Regions from separate parts of the Nocardiopsis sp. CNS-639 genome, predicted to be linked through region 1. Evidence: riboswitches for the same ligand, from Rfam matches in the RefSeq annotation. Region 1 holds a riboswitch; the other holds the start of a gene.
The links. A riboswitch is a leader RNA that binds a small molecule or an ion and turns the genes downstream of it on or off. The one in region 1 is predicted to bind thiamine pyrophosphate.
Positions count from the first base shown of each region.

Region 2: linked by a shared signal. The riboswitch ahead of thiD (bifunctional hydroxymethylpyrimidine kinase/phosphomethylpyrimidine kinase) and the one ahead of thiC (phosphomethylpyrimidine synthase ThiC) in region 1 are both predicted to bind thiamine pyrophosphate.

Region 1 is NZ_KB906857.1:192,068-199,241, reverse strand. Features, by position in the region: gene G011_RS0108325 (alpha-(1->3)-arabinofuranosyltransferase) at 1-408, shown strand, start outside; gene G011_RS0108320 (DUF3068 domain-containing protein) at 405-1,442, shown strand; gene G011_RS0108315 (SOS response-associated peptidase) at 1,559-2,410, shown strand; TPP riboswitch at 2,595-2,706, shown strand; gene thiC (phosphomethylpyrimidine synthase ThiC) at 2,700-4,394, shown strand; gene G011_RS0108305 (class I SAM-dependent methyltransferase) at 4,426-5,247, opposite strand; gene G011_RS0108300 (sigma-70 family RNA polymerase sigma factor) at 5,559-6,275, shown strand; gene rsrA (mycothiol system anti-sigma-R factor) at 6,272-6,583, shown strand.
Region 2 is NZ_KB906854.1:239,350-246,523, reverse strand. Features, by position in the region: gene G011_RS0100980 (DUF368 domain-containing protein) at 284-1,213, shown strand; gene G011_RS0100975 (DedA family protein) at 1,233-1,928, shown strand; TPP riboswitch at 2,073-2,171, shown strand; gene thiD (bifunctional hydroxymethylpyrimidine kinase/phosphomethylpyrimidine kinase) at 2,159-2,962, shown strand; gene xerC (tyrosine recombinase XerC) at 3,002-4,216, opposite strand; gene G011_RS0100960 (AlpA family transcriptional regulator) at 4,226-4,402, opposite strand; gene G011_RS0100955 (replication initiator) at 4,399-5,808, opposite strand; gene G011_RS0100950 (hypothetical protein) at 5,895-6,074, opposite strand; gene G011_RS0100945 (DUF3307 domain-containing protein) at 6,232-6,642, opposite strand; gene G011_RS0100930 (hypothetical protein) at 7,119-7,174, opposite strand, start outside.

The DNA.
Region 1 (7,174 bases):
GTCCCCGAGAGGCAGGGGACTGCGGTTGTGGAGGCCAGCGGTACTGGTGGGGTTCGTGAGGAACGAGGACCCGAGGCTGCTGACACCGAGGGAAACAGCGAGGCCAATGGTGCCTCTAAGGCCCATGCGGTTCCTGAGGGACATGGGTCTGATAGTGCCGGGGTCAACGGTGCTTCGGGTGAGGGATACGGGTCTGATGGTGCCGAGGCCGGTGGGGCTAACGGTGCGGCTGGTCCCCATGCGACTCCTGAGGAATACAGGACTGATGCTGTCGGGGCCAGTGGGTCTCACGGCGCTACCGGCACCCCGGCCACTCCTGTGAGCGATGAGGCCGACGGCGCTCCCCACGACGGGGGCCCCTCGGACGACGACCGGTGGGAGAACGACCCCGAGGAGGCCCGGACATGAGCGCGCTCGGCGTCGGGGAGGCCGCCCCCAGCCAGGTCGGCCCCGAGCGCCGACCGGGGCGCTCCCTGCCCCGCGGCACCCTGCTGGTGGCCGTGGGCGCCTTCCTGCTCACCCTGGCCGCCCTGCTCCCGCTCTACGTGTACGAGCGGATGGCCCTGCTGCCCGCCGAGGCCGAGTTAGACATCCGCATGCTGGACGAGGACGCCGGTTACCTGGACACCTCCACGTGGTCGTGGGTGGAGTCGGCCGAGCTCAGCCGGGTCACCCGGGTGGACGCCTCCGCGCACGGCGGCGACTGGTCGGCGTGGGAGATGTCCGTGGACACCTCCGTGCCCGACCGGATGATCGACCACTGGAGCCGCCGCGTCATCGTCGACCGGGAGACCGGCCGGGCGGTCAACTGCTGCGGTGAGCACGTCGACGGCGACCGGGCGGTCCGGCAGGCGGGGCTGGTGTACTTCTGGCCGCCCGGGGACGGGGAGGGCGAGTACCCCTTCTACGACGCCGAGGTGCGGTCCGCGCCGATGTTGGAGTTCCAGGAGTGGGAGGAGGTGGCGGGGGTACCGGTGCGCCGGTACAGCCAGTGGATCGAGTCCACCCAGATGCCCGACTCGGCCCGCCCCGTGCCCGCCTCCCTGTTCCGCCCCGGGGCCACGGGCACGGTCACCGCCACCCGCTGGCTGGAGGTCAGCCGGACGTTCTGGGTGGAACCGGTCAGCGGGATCGTGGTCAACGCCCACGAGACCCGCGCGGAGACCCTGCGCCCGCAGAACGACAGCGGTGAGGCGCCCCTGCTGTACGCGCAGCTGGTCCTGGCCGAGCAGCAGGTCGCGGCCCAGGCCGAGCAGGCCCGCGTGCGCTCGGTGCTGCTGCGCGCCCTCTCCTCGTGGGCGCCGTGGACGCTGACCCCGCTCGGCGGCCTGGTCGTGCTGGTCGGCCTGGTCCGGGCCCGGCGGGGCCGGGACGCGGACGGGGGAGCGGAGCGGGGCCCCGGACGCGCGGAGGGGGAGCCCGTCGCGCCGGCGCCGAGCTGAGGTCCGGCGGAACCGGCGGGCCGCCCGAGCCGCGCCCGGTGCCCCGGGGCGGGAAACACCGGCGGATACGGGTGTTCCGGGGGAGAACGAGCCGTTTCGACCGTAGGATCACACCCATGTGCGGTCGTTATGCCCAGTCCCGGAACGTGCACCAGTTGCAGCTCGCCTTCGGCCTGCCCGAACAGGCCCTTCCCGAGGAGACCGATCCCCGGGCGTGGCCGCCGCTGGAGGAGCTGGACCCGGACTACAACATCTCACCCGGCAGGCCCGTGTACGCGGTGCTCGGACCGCCCCCGCAGGGTGAGGACCGGGGTGAGCCGGGGCCCCGCTCCCTGCACACCCTGCGCTGGGGACTGGTGCCCTCCTGGGCCAAGGACCGCAACATCGGCTACCGGATGATCAACGCCCGCAGCGAGACCATCGCCGACAAGCCCGCCTTCCGCACGGCCTTCCGGCGCCGCCGCTGCCTGCTGCCCGCCGACGCCTACTACGAGTGGCAGCTGATCGGCAGGGACGGGACCGTGCAGGCCAGCACCTCGCCGGTCACCGACCCCCACCACAAGAAGCGCAAGGCCAAGGCGGACAAGAAGCCCTACTCCATCCACTACCCCGACGACCGGCCCCTGGCCCTGGCGGGGATCTTCGAGCGCTGGCGCGACCCGGAGGTGGCCGAGGACGACCCCGCCGCGTGGGTGTGGAGCTGCGCCGTCGTCACCACCGAGGCCGCCCCCGAACTCGCCCACATCCACGAGCGCATGCCCGTCGTCGTGCCCCCCGAGGACTGGGCGGCCTGGCTGGACCCGGCGACCGGGGCCGACGAGCTGGCCCACCTGCTCCAGGACACCCCCGCCGAGCGCTTCGCGGTGGACGAGGTCTCCACCGACGTCAACAGCATCAAGAACAACCGTCCCGACCTGCTCGAACCGCTCTCCGACACCGGGGGAGACGAGCCGCAGACGCTCTTCTGACCCAGGGGAGCGCGGCACGGCCCCGAGCCGACCGCGCTGTCGGGGGTGGCGTGCGGGAGACACTTTTCTATCCCCGGGACGGTGGACAGCCCCGCTCGGCCGACGGATAGAGTGTCCGGGGCCACACGGACCGGGCACGCCCCGGTCCCGCGTGCCCGGGGCGCCCCATGCGTCCCCACATCTTCATACGCAACGCGGGAGCTCGCGCCATGGCGGGCTGAGAGGGCGACTCAACGGTGTCGCCGACCGCAGAACCTGTTCGGGTAATTCCGACGTAGGGAGGCATGCCATGACGGCTCTCGACGGCCGCGACGTCAGTTCCACCGCCGACCACCGGGTGACCACCGGTCCCATCATGGGATCACGCAAGGTCTACCGGGAGGTCGCCACCCCCGAGGGGCACACCCTCCGCGTCCCGCAGCGCCGGGTGGAACTCAGCAACGGCAGCCACTTCGACCTGTACGACACCTCGGGTCCGTACACCGACGACACCGCGCACATCGACGTCCACCGGGGCCTGGCCCCCACCCGCGGGGAGTGGGCCCACACGTCCGCCCCGTCCGGCGGCGCGACCACCCAGCTGGCCCACGCCAAGGCCGGGACCATCACCCCCGAGATGCGGTTCGTGGCCGCCCGGGAGGGCGTGGACCCAGAGTTCGTCCGCCAGGAGGTGGCCGTGGGCCGGGCGGTCATCCCCGCCAACCGGTGCCACCCCGAGTCCGAGCCGATGATCATCGGCAAGAACTTCCTGGTCAAGATCAACGCCAACATCGGCAACTCCGCCGTCACCTCCTCCGTTCCCGAGGAGGTGGAGAAGATGGTGTGGGCCACCCGATGGGGGGCCGACACCGTCATGGACCTGTCCACCGGCAAGCGCATCCACGAGACCCGCGAGCGCATCCTGCGCAACTCGCCCGTCCCGATCGGGACCGTACCCATCTACCAGGCCCTGGAGAAGGTCAACGGCGATCCGGCGGCGCTGAGCTGGGAGGTCTACCGCGACACCGTCATCGAGCAGTGCGAGCAGGGCGTGGACTACATGACCGTCCACGCGGGCGTGCTGCTGCGCTACGTGCCGCTCACCGCCCGCCGGGTCACCGGCATCGTCTCGCGCGGCGGCTCCATCATGGCGGCCTGGTGCCTGGCCCACCACAGGGAGAGCTTCCTGTACACCCACTACGAGGAGCTGTGCGAGATCCTCCGGGAGTACGACGTCACCTTCTCCCTCGGCGACGGGCTGCGGCCGGGGTCGATCGCCGACGCCAACGACGAGGCCCAGTTCGCCGAGCTGCGGACCCTGGGAGAACTCACCCACATCGCCCGCGCGCACGACGTGCAGGTGATGATCGAGGGGCCCGGGCACGTGCCGATGCACAAGATCGCGGAGAACGTGCGCCTGGAGGAGGAGCTGTGCGGCGAGGCGCCGTTCTACACGCTCGGCCCCCTGGCCACCGACGTCGCGCCCGGCTACGACCACATCACCTCCGCGATCGGCGCCGCCCAGATCGGCTGGCTCGGTACGGCGATGCTGTGCTACGTCACCCCCAAGGAGCACCTGGGGCTGCCCGACCGGGACGACGTCAAGACCGGTGTGATCACCTACAAGCTCGCCGCGCACGCCGCCGACCTGGCCAAGGGGCACCCCCGGGCGCAGGAGTGGGACGACGAGCTGTCCAAGGCGCGGTTCGAGTTCCGTTGGCAGGACCAGTTCCACCTGGCCCTGGACCCCGAGACCGCGCAGTCCTTCCACGACCAGACCCTGCCCGCCGAACCCGCCAAGACCGCGCACTTCTGCTCCATGTGCGGGCCGAAGTTCTGCTCCATGAAGATCACGCAGGACGTGCGCAGGTACGCCGAGGAGCACGGGCTGGAGACGGTGGCCGCCATCGAGAAGGGCATGGCCGACAAGTCCGCGGAGTTCGCCGAACAGGGTAAGCGGGTCTACCTGCCCCTGGCGGACCAGGAGACCGCGCAGCACCGGTGAGGGATGGGGCGGGGGCGGCGGCGTCCCCGCCCTAGCCGGGCTTGCGCGCGCTCGCCACCAGGTGCACGCCCACGTAGTCGTCGGACTCCGTGGCGCGCAGTTCCATCTCCACCAGGCGTCCCATCGACCTCGGGTCGCGCGCCAGCATCATCTCCACCGTGGAGGCGGACAGCACCGTGCGGGGCTTGACCCACTCCAGTTCCAGACCGGCTTCGGCGACCGCCTCGGTGAGCTGCTCGGCCGTGAAGCACCGCGTGATGGAGCCGTCCGGCCAGGGCACCAAGAGCACGTCCGCGTTGGGCGCGTGGCTCAGCTCGGGCCAGCGGTCCTGCTCGGCCAGCATCGCCATGCCCAGCACCACCGAGTCCACGCACAGCAGGGCGCGGCCCCCCGGGCGCAGCACCCGGCTGACCTGGGCCAGCGCCTCCTCGGTGGCCAGGTGCCGGGACAGTACCCGGTTGTCGGCGATGACCCCGTCGAAGGAGCCCGGGGCGAAGCTGCGCAGGAAGGCGGAGTCGCCCACCACGTGGCGCAGCCGTCCGCGCCGGGCGGGCCGGGGCACCACCGCGCGCCCGTTCACCAGGGTCAGCGGGCGGCGCACCGCCACGTCCACCGACGGCAGCAGGGTGACCACGTCGTGTCCGGCGGCCACGGCGCGCGGGGCGCCCTGGTAGTCCGCGCCGGAGAGGTCGAGCAGCAGGGAGGGGGTGTCGGGGAGCCACCGGGCGACCTGCGCCTCGGCGACCGCCCAGTAGAACCGCCAGTAGTCCGACAGGCGGTCGGGGGTGGCGAACTGGGCCGCCGTGGGACGGGGGCGGTCGGAGGCCGGGGTCGGGGACGGTCGCACGTGCACTCCTCTCCCATCCTCCAGATGTCCTACCCGCACTCTGCCATGCCTCACCTCCGGTGACGGAGGTAAACGACAAAGTTCGCCCAAGGAGGGACCTTCGTCCCTCCGCGGCGCGGAATCAGCTCGGGCGAAGCGTTGTTCTCCCCTACACCGCGCCCGGAGCAGCAGCGTCCGGGCGCGCCACACGCGAGTATGCGGGGGAGGGCCGACAGACCATGCCGACAGCCGGGACGTGCCTGGAGCGCGAGGAGACGGTGTCGGCGCCACGCGGCGCCGATGCGCGGGTCCGTGCCATGGGACCGTATCGTTGGGGTATGGACGCCCCAACCGGGACCAGCGCGAGGAGGCCGACGGGCTTGGAACAGGGCCAGGAGCAGGAGACAGCCGAGGAACGGGAAGAGCGCTTCGAGAGGGACGTGCTTCCCTTCCTCGACCAGCTCTACTCCGCGGCGCTGCGGATGACCCGTAACCCCGCCGACGCGGAGGATCTCGTACAGGAGACCTTCGCCAAGGCGTTCGGTTCGTTCCACCAGTTCAGACAGGGAACGAACCTCAAGGCGTGGCTCTACCGCATCCTCACCAACACCTTCATCAACTCCTACCGCAAGAAGCAGCGCGAACCGAAGCAGGCGGGGACCGAGGACGTCGAGGACTGGCAGCTGGCGCAGGCCGCGTCGCACACCGCGGCGGGCCTGAAGTCAGCTGAGGCCGAGGCGCTCGAACACCTCCCCGACACCGACGTCAAACGGGCGCTCCAGGAGCTGCCCGAGGACTTCCGGATCGCGGTGTACCTCGCAGACGTCGAGGGCTTCGCGTACAAGGAGGTCGCCGAGATCATGGGGACGCCCATCGGGACGGTCATGTCCCGGCTGCACCGCGGGCGCCGCCAGCTCAGGTCGATGCTGGAGGAGTACGCGGTGGAGCGGGGGTTCCTGCCGGCGCGGGCGGCGGCCGAGGCCGGCGCGGTCGCCTCGGGGACGTCCCCGCGCGGACGGGGACAGGACGTCTCGGATCGAGGAGACCGGCAATGAGCGGCGGCCACGGCGAACACAGCGACACCCCGTGCAGCGAGGTGCTCGCCAAGCTCTACACCTACATCGACGGCGAGTTGGAGGAGGGCAACTACGAACAGGTGCGCGAGCACCTGGACGGGTGCGGGCCCTGCCTCGACGAGTACGGGCTCGAGGAGGCGGTGAAGAAGCTCGTGGCCAAGCACTGCGGCTGTGATCCGGTGCCGATGGACCTGAGGGACAAGGTGCTCAACCGCCTGGCCCGGGCGCGCACGGAGCAGTTGGCCCGGGAGGCGCGCCTGGAAAGCCCGGGCACCGCGCCCTCCTGAGGGAGCCCGGGCACGACCGGGCCCGGTATCGGACGAAACCTGGCACACCTGGTGGCGGAAGCTGGAATTCCAGCTTCCGCCACCTTTTTGTTGGATTTTGTGACCTGTTCCGTTATTAGCGATCTCTGAAGTGATGTGTGGCTTTTATGCACTTTTGCGGGAATGTCGTGCCGTATTCCCCGTGCCTGTCGGGTTTTTGGTCAGGTGCTTCTCTGCCGTGTTCCCGGCTCCTTCACCGACACGCCCGGCACGCCCGGGCCGTTCCGGGTCGTGACCCACTCGGAATGTTTTTTCTGCCCGGCTCCGGGGTTTGTTCCGTATGACTACCTGGGGTAGTCGTGCCTGATGGTTCTGGTCGGCGGGTGGCGGGGCAAGCGCCCAGGCGGTGGATCTTCGCGCGCTCCCACGCCCGGGGGTATGGTTACGCAGAGTAATCGAAGTGCACTACTAATTGAATTCGTAATTCCATATTCCGGAACTTGGCGCCAGCGGGAGGGGGTGTGGTGGCGGTAGTTCGGGTTGGGGGTAATCGGGGCGCTGTCGTTGCCCGTTAAACTGGACGCCATATCCAACGAATGGGGTAATTTACGC
Region 2 (7,174 bases), on a different contig from region 1:
GGGGTTTCGCAGGCCGTCGGCCGCTCTGGACCCCCTCCGCCACCGCTAGACTGGCGTCGCCTGGTCCAAGGCCCCACGGTTTCCCCTCCCCCGCTCCGACCGGTTCGCACACTCCCGGCCGGGGCCGACCGGTCCACCCCGCCTCCGGTCGAGGCCGTGGACCGCGAGGACCACCTTTGACCCACCCCTCCACCCGTGCACACGGTGCGCGTGCGGTGACACCACTAGGACGGAGGACGGCGCGCTTCCCCGGGCCCCGCCCGAAGCGCTCCCAAGAACCCAGATGCCCAACTCAGTAGGCAGCTACATCTTCAACGCGGTGCGCGGCGGCGCCGTGGGCGCCTCGGAGGCCCTTCCCGGTATCAGCGGCGGCACGGTCGCCCTCATCGTCGGTCTCTACGACAAGCTCATCGGCGGCGCCGGCCACATGGTCAGCGGTGTCAAGCGCTACGTCACCGACGTCCCGCGCGGACGCGGGAGGGAGCGCGCCCAGGAGCAGTTCCGCCAGGTGGACTGGAGCGTGCTGGTCCCCGCGTTCGTCGGCATGGTGGCCTTCCTCGGTATGGCGGCCGTGGTCCTCGCCCCGCTGGTCGAGTCGTACACCCAGTACGCGTACGCGCTGTTCTTCGGCCTGGTCCTGGCCTGCCTGTGGATTCCCTACACCGGCGCGGGCCACAGGTGGCGGGCCTGGCACTACCTCGTCGCCCTGGTCTTCGCTGCGGGCGCGTTCTTCCTCACCGGCCTGCCCGGCGCCAACCTGCCCACCCACCCGGTCGTCGTCTTCCTCGCCGCGGCGGTGGCCGTCTGCGCCCTGGTGCTGCCAGGGCTGTCCGGATCCTTCATCCTGCTCACGCTGGGTCTGTACGAACCCACGATCAGCGCGGTCGGGGACATGGACATCGCCTACCTCTCGGTGTTCGCGCTCGGCATGCTCACGGGCCTGTCGCTGTTCGTGAAGCTGCTCCAGCACCTGCTGATGAACTTCCACCACATGACCCTGGTAGTCCTCACCGGCCTCATGGCCGGTTCGCTGCGCGCCCTGTGGCCCTGGCAGGACGAGGACCGCACGTTCCTGGCCCCCACCGACGTCCCGGTGACAGTCGGCCTGATGGCGGTCGGCTTCGCGATCGTGGCGGCGGCCATCGTCTGGGAGCGCCGCAAGCGCCTCCGGATGGAGGAAGCCGTACTCCACCAGACCCCCACCCACGTCTGAGAACGGGAACGACAACCGCATGACAACGAATCTGCTGATGACCGCGGCCTCGACGACGGACGTCGACGTCGCCCACGAGTACGAGGGGTTCATCGGGTGGGTCCTGAGCCTGATGACGACCCTGGGCGAACCCGGTGTCGGCGTGGCGCTGTTCATCGAGACCTTCTTCCCGCCGATGCCCAGTGAGGCGGTCCTGCCCGGCGCCGGGTTCCTCGCCTACGCCGGGCACATGAACGTGTGGCTCGCCATCCTGTGGGCGACGATCGGCTGCCTGGTCGGCGCGTGGGGCTTCTACGCGATCGGCGCGCTCCTGGGCCGCGAGCGCACGGCCTGGCTGGTCGAGAAGACCCCGCTGCTGGAGATCGAGGACTTCTACAAGGCCGAGCGCTTCTTCGCCCGCTTCGGCGGCGTCGCCGTCCTGCTGGGCCGGTGCGTGCCCCTGGTCCGCAGCTTCATCTCGGTGCCCGCCGGGATCGAGCGGATGCCCCTGTTCAAGTTCTCGCTGTACACGGTCATCGGCTCCGCGGTGTGGAACACGATCTGGATCGGCCTCGGCTACGTCTTCGGCCCGGCCATCGAGCCCATCCTCGCCCAGTGGAGCGGCGTGATCAGCAACATCGTGGTCGTGATCATCGGCCTGCTGGTGCTGTGGTTCATCCTGGCCCGCGTCTACAAGCGGACCAAGGCCCGCCGGACCGAGGGCACCTCCGCCTGAGGCGCCTTCCCCCGGGGCTCCGCCCCCCGTGAAACCCCTCCAGGGGTCCGCCCGCATCCCCGGGCGGACCCCTTCGCGCTTGTGTGGGTATCCTGCCCGGAACGCACCGACAACCACATAACGGCCGGGGCCGCCGACGCGGCCCCGCCAGGCGCGGGGTGCCGGGACACGTTCCCGGCTGAGAGCACACCCGTCGAACCTGCCCTAGTTAGCACTAGCGAAGGAACGCCATGAGCGCGTACAACATCGTGTCCATCGCCGGCAGCGACCCCAGCGGGGGCGCGGGCGTCCAGGCCGACCTCAAGGCCTTCTCCGCGCACGGGACCTTCGGGATGACGGTGATCGCCGCGCTGACCGCCCAGTCCACGCTCGGCGTCACCGGGGTCCACCCGATCCCGGCGCACTTCGTCGCCCACCAGATGGACACCCTCTTCGCCGACGCCGTCGTGCACGCGGTCAAGGTGGGCATGCTGGGCACCTCGGAGGTCACCGAGGCCGTGGCCGAGGCGATCGACCGCCACTCGCTGCCGAACGTGGTGGTGGACCCGGTGATGGTCGCCAAGAGCGGGGACCGGCTGCTGGAGGCCTCGGCCGTCGACGCGCTGCGCACCAAGCTCCTGCCCCGGGCGGACCTGGTCACCCCGAACCTGCCCGAGGCCGCGGACCTGCTGGAGGAGCCCGAGGCGACCGACCTGGCGTCGATGCGCGCCCAGGCCTGGCGGCTGCTGGAGCTCGGCCCGCGCCGGGCCCTGCTCAAGGGCGGCCACCTGCCCGGCGGGGAGAGCGTCGACGTCCTGGTCGCCCGGGACGCCGACCCGGTCGAGTTCCGCGCCCCGAGGGTGGCCACCCGCAACACGCACGGCACCGGGTGCACGCTGTCCTCCTCGATCGCGGCCCTGCTGCCGCAGCGGCCGGACGTGGCCGCCGCGGTGGGCGACGCCAAGGACTACCTGACCGAGGCCATCCGGCGCGCCGACGAGATCGACGCGGGCGGCGGGCAGGGCCCGGTGCACCACTTCCACGCCTGGTGGTAGCAGCGGCGTCACCGGACCCGTTGACCTGCGGTGCCGTGATCAGTCGGAGTCGTCGGCGCACACAGGGCGCACACTGTGGAGATCCCCGAGCCCGCTGGCGACCGCTTCGCGGGTCCGGTCCTCACTGTCAGGCCACAGCCCGGCGTAGACGTCCAGCGTGATGGCGGCCGAACTGTGGCCCATGCGCGTCTGCACGGTCTTGACCGACTCGCCGTAGCGGATCAGCAGGGAGGCGTAGAAGCGCCGTACCGAGTGCAACCCGGAGCGCTTCGGCATTCCCGCTTTGGCCATCGCCGGGGTGAGGACCCTGTTCCACTCCCAGCGGCGGACGGGGCCACCATTCGGCAGTGCGAAGAGCAGGTGTGCTGTCCGCCGCCGCGGCTTGTGGGGGTCGGTCCGATCCTCGATCTCTACCGGCCCGGCCGGGAAGGAGTCGAGATGGACGAGCATCATGTCCGCGGTTTCCCGCGTCAGCGGGATGTCCCGGTAGCTGGCCGGGCTCTTCGGCTGCGCTAGGTAGGCGACGTTGTCCACCGGGGTGACCAGTTGCTGTTCCACGCGCAGCACCAGGCGCTCGACGTCCAGGTGGTGAAGCTCCAGCCCGAAGAGTTCCCCTTGCCGGAGGCCGCTGCCAGCGGCCAGGAGCACGACGGCCTTGAACCGTTCGGGAACGCCTTCCACGACCTCACGCAGGGTCTCCATCGGCATGACGGGCTCAGTCACCTTTCGTTTCTCGGGGAGCCGGATTCCCCGGCAGGGCGTCTTCGCGAGGAGGTCATCACGCACGGCGGCCTCGAAGACCTGACGGAGAGTGGCATAGATGCTCTCCACACTGGCCGGTGCCAGGGACTTGCCGAGACGCGTCACCCAGCGCTGCACGTGGGAGGGGAGGACGCTGGACAAGGCACGGTTGCCGAACTCGGGATAGACGTGGTTCTCCAGTTCTCCGATGATCCGGGAGGCTGTCAGCGGCCGGTGCAAGGCGTCCTTCCGCCATTGTTCGGCGAACTGGCGGAAGGTGACCTTGCCCGCCGCAGGGTCCACATAGGTCCCTCGTAGAAGCTCCCCTTCCACCCTCTTCAGATGGCGTTCGGCTTCGGGCTTGGTCCTGAACTTCGGGGACTTCTGCTGTCCGTTGCTGTCGCGGTAGCGGGCGGCCCAGCGCTTGCCTCGGCCGTAGGCGGCGGACTTCTCGCGTCGAAGCGAGCCGTCCGGGAGCTTGACTGTCTTGTGCCAGGTGTCGACTACAGACATCGGTGCGCCTCAGTCCTGTTCCAGGACCCAGGCGCGGACCTCGGTCGGTTCGTAGCGGACGTGGCGGCCGACCCGGTGGGACGGGGGGCCGGTGCGCAGGTACCGCCACTGGTAGAGGGTCTTGGCCGGGACGCCGAGGTAAGCCGCGGTTTCGTCCAGGGTCCACAGCCGCTCAAGGGTCTTCACCGGTCCACCTCCGCGTCTTCGGCGGAGCGGCCCATCCCTGCGACCAAGGACGCCAGCGCCCACTCTCCCGGGGTGAGGCCCTGCCCGAGGTAGTGCCAGTTGCCCAGGGTCAGCGTGGAGCCCTCTTCGTCCTGGACCACGAGCGAGGTGAAGGTCTCGGCATCCCAGGGGCGCCCGGCCGCGTAGTCGGCCCGCACCTGACGCAGCTTGCCCAGGGTGGTGGAGTAGCGGCGCGACTTGGTGGAGAAGTGGCCCCGGAAGCCGAGCATGTGCGCCCACTGGCGCAGCTTGAGGTCTTCGAGCTGGGGGTACAGGCGGGTGTTGCCCAGACGCCAGCAGGTGTAGATGAGCTTGCCCGCGTGCGCGCGCACCTGGGTCATGTCCACGTGGTCGATGTCGTGGATACGCCGGTCCAGGGTGCCGGTGTCCTCAGCGGCCTTGGTGGCGTACTTGGCGATGTACCCGGCCACGGCCGTGTCCGTCAGCGCCTGGTCGGGGCCGAAGTCCTCGATGGGGCGCACGTCCACCTGCTCACCCCACGCCAGGGTCCAGGTGCGGCCGTTGATCTCGGGGGAGGTGAGCGAGACCGTGCGGGCGGCCGAGTCCACGGCCGCGGTGAGCATGTCCATGCTGGCCCACACCGGAGGCGGCGGCCAGCCGGTGGGGTCTTTGGTGTAGCCGTCCAGCCGGATCACGGCGTGAAAGTGCACCGCGCCCCGGGACTGGAACTCGGCGACCTTGGCGTAGGAGATGCGCACCCGCTTGGCGAAGGCCGTACGCGAGAGCCCGGCAGCCGAGGCGAGGTGGTTGCGCAGGTACAGGGTGAAGCGCCGCCACAGCTCCCCGGTGTGGGCGTGCCAGAGCACGTGACCGATGTAGTCGTAGCGGGTCGGGTCCAGGGGTTGGCCGATGCGGGGGTCGTCAGCGCGGTGGTGCTTGAAGCAGGTCGCGCCGGTACGGCGGGGGTGGCACACCCGGGTACGGCCGTCCTTGCCGGGGCCGCGGTGGACCGCGCCGAAGGAGGGAGCGGTCAGGGTGACGAAGGCCCGGGGGTGCACGCCGACCGAGGTCGGCACGCCCTTGTCCCCACCGACGATTCCGGCCTTGACCAGGTGGTAGGTGTCGGCCCGGTACTCCTCCGAGCAGGAGGGGCAGCGCGAGGCCCGCCGGTTCTTGCACCGCACCAGCAGTTCGTTGGCTGGTTCGTTGCTGGTCGAGTAGCGCGAGAGCAGTTCCCCGGTGGAGGCGTCCACACGGGTGGTCTCACCGGTCAGGCGCACGGGGCAGGCGCAGCCGCGCAGGGCACGGGCGCGGGTGATCCACCGGTCGAGGTGGTTCTCGTCCAGGGCGGTGATGCGGGCCAGGGCGGGGCCCAGGAGTCCGCCGACGTGTTCGGGTTCGGGCATGGCGAAGAGGCCTTTCGTGGATAGGTGAGGCCCCGGCGCGGCTGGTGTTGTGGAAGCAGGGCCGTCGCCGGGGCCAGGAGAAGGGGTTACAGGCGTGCGGGTGTGATGTCGAGGTAGAGCCGCACGCGGGGGTTGGACCGGTTCGGGTAGGGGCCCGAGCGCCGGGTGATACTCACCCCGGGCAGGGCCGCGATCTGGTCTGCGAACGCCGCGACCTCGCAGGCGTCCCCGTCCAGACGGACCCCGATCATGCGTGCGCGGGTCATGAGCGGCACCCCCACTTCTTCAGGGTGCGGCGCTCGTCCAGGAAGGCATTGGTGGACTGCGCCGGTACCCAGGTGTTCGAGCAGTCCCCGCACGAGGAGCCAAGGTATTCACCGCGGCTGTGGTCCTTGACGTTGCTGCTCTGGCAGCGCGGGCACGTCACCGGGCGTCCTGGGGTCCGCTGGTGGCGATGAGCGCGGAGGCGAACAGGGCCGCGTGGTGCATGGCCTGGTCCACGTGCGGAGCGCCCCCGGCCTCGTAGAAGCCCCTGGAGCCGGTACGGGTCATCCACCAGCGCACCGGCCAACGGCGGTCGATCACCGAGTGCGTCACCCAGGACACCGCGACTCCCGCGGCGAGCCGGGCCGGGGAGAGCCGCAGCCCCAAGGCGCGGGAAGTGAGGCCGATGGCGGCGAGCTGGGCCAGGTGGTAGCTGGCCACGTGCGCCTGGTTCGCGGTCCAGGACTCCATCTTGTGCTGGGCCTGGTGGTCGTTCTGGAGCAGGTAGTCACCCACGTGGTGCGCGGCCGTCATCGCGGCGAACACGGCGGGGAAGGCGTGAGATGTCATAGGCTGATCGAGCCCCTTTCGTTCCTTGCATTCGCGTGTTGGGTTCGTTGGGTAGGTGAACCGGGGTGCGGCGGGTGTGTGGAAGCAGCGCCGCACCCCGGACTTGTGCGATCTAGGACCGGTTCGGGCAGCTGTAGCAGCGCTCAGGAACGGTGCCGAGCGGACCGCTGTAGCTGACCGACGAACCGCAGTGGCGGCAGGTCTCGGTGCGCCTCATCGGGTCGGCCTCCCCACGGTCAGCTTGTCGGTGTCGCCCTTGGTCGGCTTCTCCCAGCAGTTCACGGTGATCTCCTTCGTTCGGTCTCGCGTGTTGGGTTGGTTGGTCAGGTGAAGCAGGTGGCGGGTCGGCGGGTGTGTGGAAGCAGGCCGCCCACCAGGTCAGGTCGAGGTGTGACCCAGGCCCGAGCACCCGGTGCAGGTGTGGCCCTCGCTGGTGATGCCGTGGCCGTAGCAGTTCGAGCACAGGTGGCTGTCGGTCACAGCGTCACCTTCCCGGTTCCCTTGCAGGTGGGGCAGGTGCTGTACCTGCGAA